Regions from separate parts of the Sphingomonas sp. SphC10 genome, predicted to be linked through region 2. Evidence: predicted binding sites of a transcription regulator. Region 2 holds the regulator's gene; the other holds the start of a gene.

The links. The regulator LexA, encoded in region 2, represses DNA repair genes until DNA is damaged. The targets are predictions, from matches to a motif close to GTTCCNCNCTTGTTCT.
Region 1: the regulator LexA is predicted to act here: its motif matches at 2,026-2,041, upstream of ACWKSV_RS06010 (PA0069 family radical SAM protein).

The regions. Positions count from the first base shown of each region.
Region 1 is NZ_CM168044.1:1,357,179-1,362,860, forward strand. It holds gene ACWKSV_RS05995 (lytic transglycosylase domain-containing protein) at 1-856, shown strand, start outside; gene moaB (molybdenum cofactor biosynthesis protein B) at 1,088-1,615, shown strand; gene ACWKSV_RS06005 (VOC family protein) at 1,616-1,948, opposite strand; gene ACWKSV_RS06010 (PA0069 family radical SAM protein) at 2,051-3,118, shown strand; gene ACWKSV_RS06015 (hypothetical protein) at 3,167-3,301, shown strand; gene dnaE (DNA polymerase III subunit alpha) at 3,543-5,682, opposite strand, start outside.
Region 2 is NZ_CM168044.1:1,490,839-1,496,520, forward strand. It holds gene trpC (indole-3-glycerol phosphate synthase TrpC) at 1-178, shown strand, start outside; gene moaC (cyclic pyranopterin monophosphate synthase MoaC) at 175-642, shown strand; gene ACWKSV_RS06655 (molybdopterin molybdotransferase MoeA) at 741-1,883, shown strand; gene lexA (transcriptional repressor LexA) at 1,939-2,619, shown strand; gene ACWKSV_RS06665 (ComEC/Rec2 family competence protein) at 2,725-4,809, opposite strand; gene gltX (glutamate--tRNA ligase) at 4,924-5,682, shown strand, end outside.

The DNA.
Region 1 (5,682 bases), 130 kb from region 2:
CCGCCCCAATATCCTGGTCGCCGCCGCGCTGGTCGAAGTCGGCGAAACCGACCTTGCCGATCAGGTCATCCGCCAGCAGGCGCGGATCGGCCAGCCGACCGAGTTCCGCAGCCTCGTCCGCCTCGCCGAGTCGCTGGACTTGCCTGCCACCACCGTCTGGCTGGCGCACAACTGTCCGGCAGGCGTGACCGCCACCGCCGAGGCACGCTATCCAACGCCGAACTGGGCACCCGACAGCGGCTGGCGCGTCGAAAAGGCGCTGGTCTATGCCCATACGCTTCAGGAAAGCGGATTCCGCAACAAGGTGGTCAGCCCGGCGGGCGCCTATGGCCTGATGCAGATCATGCCCGCCGCCGCGACCGATTTCGCGCGCGAGCGCGGTGTGTCGATCGATCGCAGCGCGCTGACCAAGCCGTCGACCAATATGGATATCGGCCAGCGCCATCTGGAGCGCCTGCGCGACATGACCGGCGTGACCGGCGGCCTGCTGCCCAAGGTGATCGCGGCCTATAACGCCGGGCCGAAGCCGGTCGGCGAATGGAACAGCTTGGTCCACGACAATGGCGATCCGCTGCTCTATATCGAGAGCATTCCCTATTGGGAGACGCGCGGATACGTCACCATGGTCCTGCGCAATTACTGGATGTACGAGGGCCAGACCGGCAAACCGAAGTCGCCCAGCCGGGCGGCATTGGCGCAAGGGCTGTGGCCACGCTTCCCGGGCCTGCCGGGTGCCTCGGCGATCCGCCTGCAACGCCCGAACGTCGCACAGGCGAGCGTAACGCCAAAGACGACCCTGGCACTGAATGCGACCGTCAGCCCGCAGTCGAATACGGCGATGCCTCAGGCGAACTGATCCCGGCCAGAGGATTCCCTTGGCCTTCGACTTCGCTCAGGCTGAACGGCGGATGGGGATTTTGGCTTTACCACAACCTCCGTTCGCGCTGAGCGAAGTCGAAGCGCACGCGGATACAATCCTCTCGCATTATGACTGCCCCCCCAACCCCATTCAGCTTAAGCGAAGTCGAAGGCCACGCCCCACCACCAAAGCCGCCCCCAAAACTCGCGCCGAGACGTTCACTCCGCCATGCCCATCGACACGACCCGCAGCTTCACTCCTGTCCGCATCGCAGTGCTGACCGTATCCGACACCCGCTCGCTGGCCGAGGACCGGTCCGGCGATACGCTGGCCGGTCTGCTCGCCGATGCGGGTCATGAACTGGCCGATCGCACCATCCTGCGCGACGATGCCGACCAGATCGTCGCCCAACTCAACCACTGGATCGACGATGCCAGCATCGACTGCGTGCTGACCACCGGCGGCACCGGAGTCACCGGCCGCGACGTCACGCCCGAAGCCGTCGAACGCGTTGCGACCAAGATGATACCCGGTTTCGGCGAACTCTTCCGCTGGCTGAGCTATCAGACCATCGGCACCTCGACCATCCAGTCCCGCGCCTGCGCCTGTGTGGCGCGCGGCACCTATATCTTCGCGCTCCCCGGCTCGACGGGTGCGGTCAAGGATGCGTGGAACGGCATCTTGCGCGACCAGCTCGACAGCCGCCACCGTCCCTGCAACTTCGTCGAGCTGATGCCCCGCCTGCTGGAGCGCTGATCAGTCTGCCTGCATCGCCGCCAATTCATGCCCGTCGACATCGCGGAAGTGAAAGCGCCGACCGCCGGGAAAAGCGAAGATCGGCACCACGATCGACCCGCCCGCCGCCTCCACGGCGGAAAGCGTCGCCTCAAGATCGTCGACACGGATGACCGGCAGCGGGGCCTTCACCTTGTCCGATGCGGCATCGAGCCCGACATCGGTATCACCGCTCATCGTCGCGGCATAATCCGGCCCAAAGTCGGTGAAGGTCCAGCCAAACGCCTCTGCATAAAAATGCTTCGCCGCCGCCCGATCACCGACCGGCAATTCGAGATATTCCAGACGCGCCATTCGACCCTCCGTTCTCAATACGTTCCAATAATGATCGAATGGCTGCGGCGTAGCAAGCGTCCTATGCTTGCCCATTTGTTCCATTTATGTTCTACTCCAGCCATGTCGAAGATCGCGTCCCGAGGGGCCACCAACAACGCGACGAGCCGACGCTCCGCCCTGCCGGAGCGGGAGGCGGACGGCGACTGGCTTGACGCCCAGTCGCTGGTCGACGGCGCGCCGCCGCCGCTGCGAACCAGCGTCACGGTCCTGACGCCACGGACGATCCTGACCCGAAACACGTCCCCGGACGTGCCGTTCAACCAGTCGATCAACGCTTACGCAGGTTGCGAGCATGGTTGCATCTACTGCTTTGCCCGGCCGACCCATGCCTATCACGACCTGTCGCCGGGGCTGGATTTCGAGAGCCGGTTGTTTGCCAAGCCCGATGCCGCCACTTTGCTTCGCGCCGAGCTGGCCAAGCCCGGCTACCGCGTCGCGCCGATCGCGCTGGGCACCAACACCGACCCTTATCAACCGATCGAGAGCGAATGGCGGATTACCCGATCGATCCTGGAGGTACTCGCGGAGACGGATCATCCGGTGGCAATCACGACCAAATCCGACCGCGTGGTGCGCGATATCGATATCCTGGCCCCGATGGCGGCGAAGGGGCTGGCGACCGTCTGCGTCTCGGTCACCTCGCTCGATACCAAGGTCGCGCGCACCGTCGAGCCACGTGCGCCCACGCCAGAGCGACGGCTGGCGGCCGTGGCGAAGCTGGCGGCGGCGGGTATCCCCACCTATGTCTCGATCGCGCCCGTCATTCCCGCGATCACCGATCATGAGATCGAACATCTGGTCGCCCGCGCGGCGCAGGCGGGGGCGCGGCACGCCTTCTTCATTCCTATACGCCTGCCGCACGAGGTCGCCCCGCTGTTCCGCGCCTGGCTCGACACCCACTATCCCGAACGGGCGGGCAAGGTGATGGCGATCATCCGGTCCTTGCGGGGCGGGCGGGACAATGATCCCGATTTCTTCACACGGATGAAGGGGCAAGGGCCATGGGCGGAGTTGCTTCGGGTCCGCTTTCACCGTGCCTGTAGGCTGCATGGGCTGAACCAGGATCAGCCCCGGCTCGATACCAGCCTGTTCCGTCCGCCGAGAGGCCCACAGGGTGAGCTATTCTGAGGATCGTCCTGCCTCTCCAAGGCGTTATGCGATGGAAGGAGAGATGCCATGATGACCGATCCCGAACAGACCAGCCCGGAAAACCTGCCCAATGAGGATGAGGCCGATACCTCCGGTGGCGGCTATGGCAACCACGGTGAGGCCGGCGAAGAGGAACAGGATCGCCGCGAAGTCGGCGGCTGATATCGGCTGGGCCCGTGTCGAGAGCTGCCGCGAAGGCCCGGTTCCTATCGTCCAATCAGGCCACCCACGCCGCCGAAAGCCGGGGTCCAGTTACGACGCGATTGGCACAAGCTACCCACGTTTGCACAACTGGATTCCGGCCTTCGCCGGGATGGTGGAAGACCTTCGCGATGACAAAGGACCATCACCCGCTTTCGCACGACATACGGGGTCCGCCGCACATCGGCCGATACGCGCGCGCTTAACTCACCAAGGCCAACCGCGCTTCGGACGACTTCATCGCCACCGCCTTCACCCCCGGCAAATCCTCAATATGGCTGGCCAGTTCGGCGTCGAGCAGGAAGTTACGGCCGAGCGTCAACAGCGTGTCGCCGTCCTGCCCCTCGATCCGCGCGCGTACTTCGCCCCGGCCGTTGCGCAGCGGGTCCAGCATCGCATGCAACGCCTTGAACGCCACCTTGTCGGTCACCGTCACTTCCACCACGAACTTGGCGGTGCTCGCGAGGCCGTCGAACAGCTGGACGCGCTTGATGCTGACGCGCGGCGCTTCCTCGCCCGGTCGGCGATCCAGCTCGACGGTGATGAGCGCGCAATGCCCCTCCTTGGCCGCCTTTTCCAGATCGGCCGCCACCGAATCGTCGAAACAGGTCGCCAGGAACTGCCCGGTCGCATCCGATAGCTGCGCCATCATGTAGCGCTTGCCGCGTGCCGAGGTACGCCAGCGCGCATCCTCGACCAGCGCCGCCATGGTCGCGCCGATCCGCGCCCCGTCATCAGGGATGATCAGCTCGGTCAGCGAGGTATAGGTCCGCGCGCCGTGCATCTTGGCGATATGCGCATGGCGATCGACGGGATGCGCCGAGAAATAGAAGCCGAACGCCTCCTTCTCCTGCTCCATCCGCTGCGACAGGGTCCAGCGGGTGCCGGTCGGCAGCTTGATCGCGTCGCCCGCCACCTCGGTCTCGCCGAACAGGCCGCCCTGCCCGCTCGTCCGCCCCTCATGAGTGCGCGCGGCGATGGCGAGCACCGTTTCGGCCACCGCGTGAACGCCCGCCCGGTTGGGCTCGATCCCGTCGAAGGCGCCCGCAGAGGCCAGGGTCTCCAGCTGGCGCTTGTTCATCAATCGCGGGTCGACCCGCTTGGCCAGCGCATCGAGCGAGGCAAAGGCACCGCCCGCCTGTCGCTCGACGACCAGCTTCTCCATCGCGCCTTCGCCCACCGACTTCAGCGCGCCCAGCGCGTAGCGGACGGCCAGGCCATCCTCATGCGGCTCGACATCGAATTCGGCCTGGCTGGCGTTGATGCAGGGCGGCAGCATCGTCACGCCCAGACGCCGCGCGTCGTCGACGAAGATGGCCAGCTTGTCGGTCAGCGCCATGTCGTAGCACATCGACGCGGCATAGAATTCATGCGGGTGATGCGCCTTCAGCCATGCGGTCTGATAGGCGAGCAGCGCATAGGCGGCCGCGTGGCTCTTGTTGAAGCCATAGCCCGCGAACTTGTCGATCAAGTCGAACAGCTCATTGGCCTTTTGCGCGGGAATGCCGTTCACCTCCTGGCACCCCTTCACGAAGATGGCGCGCTGCGCGTCCATCTCCGCCTTCACCTTCTTGCCCATCGCGCGGCGGAGAAGATCGGCGCCGCCCAGCGAATAACCCGCCAGGATCTGGGCGGCCTGCATCACCTGTTCCTGATAGACGAAGATGCCGTAGGTCTCGGACAAAATCTGTTCGAGCAGGGGGTGCGGGTAGATGATCTCCTCGGTCCCCTGCTTGCGGCGACCGAAGCTGGGGATATTGTCCATCGGGCCCGGCCGATAGAGCGACACGAGCGCGATGATGTCGCCGAAATTGGTCGGGCGTACGGCGGACAGGGTGCGCCGCATCCCTTCCGATTCCAGCTGGAACACGCCGACCGTGTCGCCCTTCTGGAGCAGGCCATAGGTCGCCTCGTCATCCCAGGCGAGCGCGCCGAGATCGACCTCGACCCCACGCTTGGCGAGCAGCTGCACCGCCTTTTGCAGAACGGACAGCGTCTTCAGGCCGAGGAAGTCGAACTTCACCAGCCCCGCGCCCTCGACGAACTTCATGTCGAACTGCGTGACCGGCATGTCCGAGCGCGGATCGCGGTAGAGCGGCACCAGCTGCGCCAGCGGCCGGTCGCCGATCACCACACCGGCGGCGTGGGTGGACGAGTGGCGCGGCAGGCCCTCCAGCTTGGTGGCGAGATCCAGCAGGCGGCGAACCTGATTGTCGTTGGCGTACTCCTTCGCCAACTCGGGCACGCCGTTCAGCGCGCGCTTCAGGTCCCAGGGGTCGGTCGGGTGGTTGGGCACCAGCTTGGCGAGGCGGTCGACCTGGCCATAGCTCATCTGGAGCACG
Region 2 (5,682 bases):
GACCTATGAGCTGGTGGCACATGCCCCTGCGGGTAGCACTTTCGTGGCCGAAAGCGGGCTGACCAGCCGGGAGGATCTGGACGCGATGGCTGTGCACGGCATTCATTGCTTCCTGGTTGGCGAAGCGCTGATGCGCCAGCATGACGTCGAGGCGGCGACCCGCGCGCTGATCGGATGACCGGCCTCACCCATCTCGACGAAGAAGGCTCGGCGCGCATGGTCGATGTCGGAGCCAAGGCGGTCACGGCACGACAGGCGGTGGCGCAAGGCCGCATCACCATGACTCGAGACGCCGCCGCCGCGATCCGCGCGGGCAGCGTCCAGAAGGGCGATGTGCTGGCGGTCGCGCGGGTGGCGGGGATCATGGCCGCCAAGAAGACCAGCGACCTCATTCCGCTCTGCCACCCCCTGCCGCTGAGCAAGGTGGAGATCGATCTGGTTCTGGACGAGGAAGGCGTGACCGCCACCGCCACCGCTGCCATGGCGGGCCAGACCGGTGTCGAGATGGAGGCACTAACCGCCGTGTCGGTGACGCTGTTGGCCGTGTACGACATGGCAAAGGCTCTCGATAAGCGCATGATGATTAGTGATATTCGCCTGATCGCCAAGACCGGCGGCAAGTCCGGCGACTGGCACGCCTGACGCCTCCGATCGCAGGGGAACGGACGCTGCGGAAAAGCGTCCTTGGGCCAAAAGGAGCGACCGTCATTCTTCTCCCCGTCCCCGAAGCCCAGGCCCGATTGCTCGCCCTGGCCAGCGAACGCTCCATCATCGAACTGCCGTTGCGCCAAGCCGCCGGACGCTGGGCCGCGCGTGACGTGACCGCGCGGCGGACCCAGCCTGCGCACGACCTGTCGGCGATGGACGGCTATGCGATCCGCTTTTGGGATATGCCGGGGCCATGGACCGTCATCGGCCAAAGCGCGGCGGGACGGCCGTTTAGCGGTTCGGTCGAGCCCGGACAGGCAACGCGCATTTTTACCGGCGCGGTGCTTCCGGAAGGCGCCGACACCGTCCTGATCCAGGAGGAAGCGGCGCGCGACGGCGCGGTCCTGACGCTGGCAGGCGAAGGCCCCGCCCATCAGGGCCGCAATGTCCGGCGGCGCGGGCTCGATTTTTCCGAAGGTGCAACGCTGATCGCTGCCGGGCAAAGGCTGACCCCCGCGCGCATCGCGGTGGCGGCGACCGGCGGTCACGCCGTCCTGCCCGTCCGTCCGGCCGTTCGTGTCGCGATCGCCGCAACCGGCGACGAACTGGTCCCGCCCGGCAGCACCGATCCCGCCGCCCTGCCCGAATCGAACGGCGTCATGCTGGCGGCGATGCTGGCCGATCTGCCGGTAAAGATCATCGATCTGGGCATCCTGCCCGATGATCTCGATAAGCTCCGCGACGCCTTTGCCTCGGTCGAGGCCGACCTGCTGGTCACAACCGGCGGTGCCTCGGTCGGAGACCATGACCTCGTCCAGCCCGCGCTCAAGGCGGCGGGCGGGAGCGTCGACTTCTGGCGTATCGCGCTTCGCCCCGGCAAGCCGATGATGGCGGGACGGCTAGGCGAGACGGTGGTGCTCAGCCTGCCCGGCAATCCCGTTTCGGCCTTCGTCACCGCGACGCTGTTCGTCCGCCCGCTGATCGCGCATCTGGCGGGCGCCGCCGATCCTCTGCCCAAGCCCATCCCCGCCGTGTTGGGCGAGGATCTGCCCGCCAACGGCCCGCGCATCGACTATCTGCGTGCCGCGATGATCGACGGGCGGGTCCATGCGGCGGCCATTCAGGACAGCTCGATGCTGCTGACCCTGGCGCGCTCGACGTGCCTGATCATCCGTCCGCCGCATGCCCCGGCCGCCGCCATGGGCGACTCGGCGGAAATCCTGATGCTCGCTTGACGCAAGCCAAAACGTTCCATATAAGTTCCACGTCTGTTCTAGACGGAGGATCGCGATGCTCACCGCAAAGCAGCATGAGCTTGTCTGCTTCATCAACGACCGTTTGAAGGAAACCGGCGTCTCGCCGTCTTTCGAAGAGATGAAGGAGGCGCTGGACCTCAAGTCCAAGTCGGGCGTCCACCGTCTGATCTCCGCACTGGAGGAACGCCACTTCATCCGTCGCCTGCCCAATCGTGCCCGCGCGCTGGAAGTGTTGCGGATGCCCGACCGGCCGGAAAAGACCGTGGTGGCCGAACCCGCATCCGCCAATGTCCGTGCGCCCGCCCCGCGTCCGGCAGTCGAGCCTGCCAATGACGTGGTCGAAATCCCGCTCCATGGCCGGATCGCCGCCGGTTTGCCGATCGAGGCGTTCGAGGGCAGTTCGATGCTGGCCGTGCCCGCTGCCCTGCTCGGCTCGGGCGAACATTATGCGCTGGAAGTATCCGGCGATTCGATGGTCGAAGCGGGTATCCTCGATGGCGACTATGCGCTGATCCGCCGCACCGATGTGGCGCGCGACGGACAGATCGTGGTCGCGCTGATCGACGATAGCGAAGCGACGCTGAAATATTTCCGGCGCGAAGGCTCGATGGTCCGCCTCGACCCCGCCAACCGCGCCTATGACCCGCAGCGCTACGCGCCCGCACAGGTGCGGGTACAGGGCAAGCTGTCGGGCATCCTGCGCCGCTACGAGTGAGGGCGGAGCAAAGCCATCTTAGAAAGCCCTGATCCGGCTTTGGATGGCTTTGCTCACAGTCTGGTTTGGGGCTGTCGAATGCATCGCCCTTGGTTGATAGAGGGCCTATCGCCCTCCCCTCTGTCCGGTCATCGACCATGGATGGCGATCACCGGGTTGGCGCACCATCCGCACCATGGGTGGATCGAGCCGGATTGAAACTCCGCCGGTCCGCTTCAAAACAGCGCTGTCCAGTTTCAACCAGCGGGGCTGGCACGCATCGGGCAGGCGACGGTCGGCGATCATGATGTCCACCCGACCGCAAAGCGCCACCAACGACGTCCATGGCACCGGATAACCACTGCGCGTCGCCGCGATCCGCCACCGCCGCCCGCCCTTCTCCAAAACGGTCACGCACATATCCCGCCCGCAATGCGCCGCCGGTTGATCGGCCAGCGCCAGCGGCTCGGCATCGGTGCCGCTGAGTTCGGACAGGGTGGTCCGCATATAATCCCCCGCCCGATGACGGAGCAGCGCCATACCATGCCCCGTCGCGATCCCGGCATGTCGACCGTTGCCGGTGACGATAAGGTCCGGTGCCGGTGCTGCCAGCATGACCCATATACCGGCCATCAGCGCGGGCGTCCCGAGCCATCGCCACCGGGTCCGCCAAAGCGCGATCCACAATCCCCCCGCGACGGCCAACCCGAACGCCCATCCCGACGCCACGGGCAAGGCGACCACCGATCCCGGCATGGCGGACACCGCATGCGCCAGCTTCAACAACAGGCCCAGGGCCTGTCCGAGCAACCACCAGAATGGGCCGCCCAACCCCATGGGCTCCAGCAACAATGCGATCATCTCCAGCGGCATGGCGATGAAGGTCGTCCAGGGAATCGCGACGATATTGGCCAGTGCGCCGTAAAGCCCCGCCTTGTGGAAATGATAGACGGCGATCGGCATCAGCGCCGCCTCGACCACCAGCCCGGTCAGCAGCAACGCGCCCAGATGCCGCAAAGCCGCCCAGCGCCAATCGGGATGCGGCCCCAGCCAGCGGCGAACCGCCGGATGTTCATGAAGCGCGACAATGGCGGTGATCGCTGCAAAGGAGAGCTGGAAACTGGCCCCCACCAATGCCTCGGGCCGGAAGATCAGCACGATCAGCGCCCCTGCCGCAACGAGGCGCAGGGTCATCGCTTCCCGACCCATGGCCAGCGCCGCGAGGACCAGCATCGCCGCGACACAGGAGCGTATCGTCGGAACCTCCGCTCCGGTCAGCCACGTATATCCGACGGCGGCAAAGGCTCCGGCCGCTGCTCCGACCAACGGCAGTCGAACCCGCAACGCCAGCCACGGCCAGAGCGCCAGCAGCCTGATGGTCAGCACCATGACGATCCCGACGACCGCCGTGATGTGAAGGCCGCTGACCGACAGGAGATGCGCCAGACCGGCCCGCCGCATCGCCTCCGCATCGTCCTGCGCGATCGCGCCGACATCGCCCGTGGCCAGCGCCGCCGCTATCCCGCCCGCGCTGCCCGGAAGCAGGCCCGTGATCCGTTGCGACAGGCGCTGGCGCAACCCGGGACTTTGATCGGCCTGGTGCAGTATCCGTACCGGCGCGAAGCCGCGCCCCGTGGCACCGATACGCTGAAACCACGCCGCGCGCGCAAAGTCATAGCCTCCCGGCGCGACCGGCCCCGCCGGCGGCATCAGCCGTGCCCGCAACCGGACCCATGCGCCCGGCCCCAATCCCACCGGCGCATCCTCCTGCGGCAATGATATCCGGATGCGCGGCGGCAGGTTCAACATCCGCCCGCGCCCGTCCCGCGCCCGAACCGGTCTCAGCATCAGCCGGACGATCTGCCGTGCCGCCAAGGGCTCGGCCGTCTCCACCTCGGCGATCATGTCCGCTATCACCGGCCGTGTTAGGACCGGTGCTCGGACCGACTCGGCACGCGCCCAGGCCAGTAGCACACCCGCCACCACCAGCATCGCGCCCAGACCGATAGCCCGCATCACCCGTCCGCCATCGGACAGGGTTGCCGCCGCCAGCCCGACGCCCCCGGCGGCGAGCATCACCGCCTCCCAGGCGCGTGGATCAGGCAGCACGAACCACGCCGCGATCCCCGCCCCCAGCATCACCGGCGTCCATAACGGGATCTGGTTCCGCTCGGCCTCTGCCCATGGCTCGGCCCGGCAAAGGCGCGGCATTTGGCGGCGCGGACGCATGGTGCTAGGGGCTGCGGCGGCTGACTGGGCCATCGAATCTTATGCTGGGAGTATGCGCGGTTGAGCGCAACACATGATATCGCCACCGGATCGACCATGAGCGGAGTCGTGACCCGTTTCGCGCCCTCGCCGACCGGATTTCTTCACATCGGCGGCGCGCGCACCGCGCTGTTCAACTGGTTGTTCGCGCGGGCGAATGGCGGCAAGTTCCTGCTGCGCATCGAGGATACCGATCGCGCCCGCTCGACCCAGCCTGCGATCGACGCGATCCTGGACGGCATGCGCTGGCTGGGGCTGGACTGGGACGGCGACGCCGTGTTCCAGTTCGCCCGTGCCGACCGCCATGCCGAGGTCGCCCGCGAGATGATGGAGCGGGGCCATGCCTATCGCTGCTACATGACGCAGGAAGAGATCGCCGCGCAGCGTGAAGCCGCACAGGCCGCCAAGCAGCCGCTGCGCATCCGCTCGCCCTGGCGCGACGCCGATCCCGCCACCGCGCCGGAGGGCCAGCCCTTCGTCGTCCGCCTGCGTGCGCCGCGCGAGGGAGCGGTGACGATCGAGGATCGCGTGCAGGGTAGCGTCACCGTGCAGAATGCCGAGCTGGACGATCTGGTCCTCCTGCGGTCCGACGGCACGCCGACCTATATGCTGGCGGTCGTGGTCGACGACCATGACATGGGCGTGACCCATGTCATTCGTGGTGACGATCACCTGAACAACGCCTTCCGCCAGCTGCCGATCTACAAGGCGATGGGCTGGGCCGAGCCGATCTATGCGCATATCCCGCTGATCCACGGATCGGACGGCGCCAAGCTCTCCAAGCGCCACGGCGCGGTGGGCATCGAGGCCTATCGC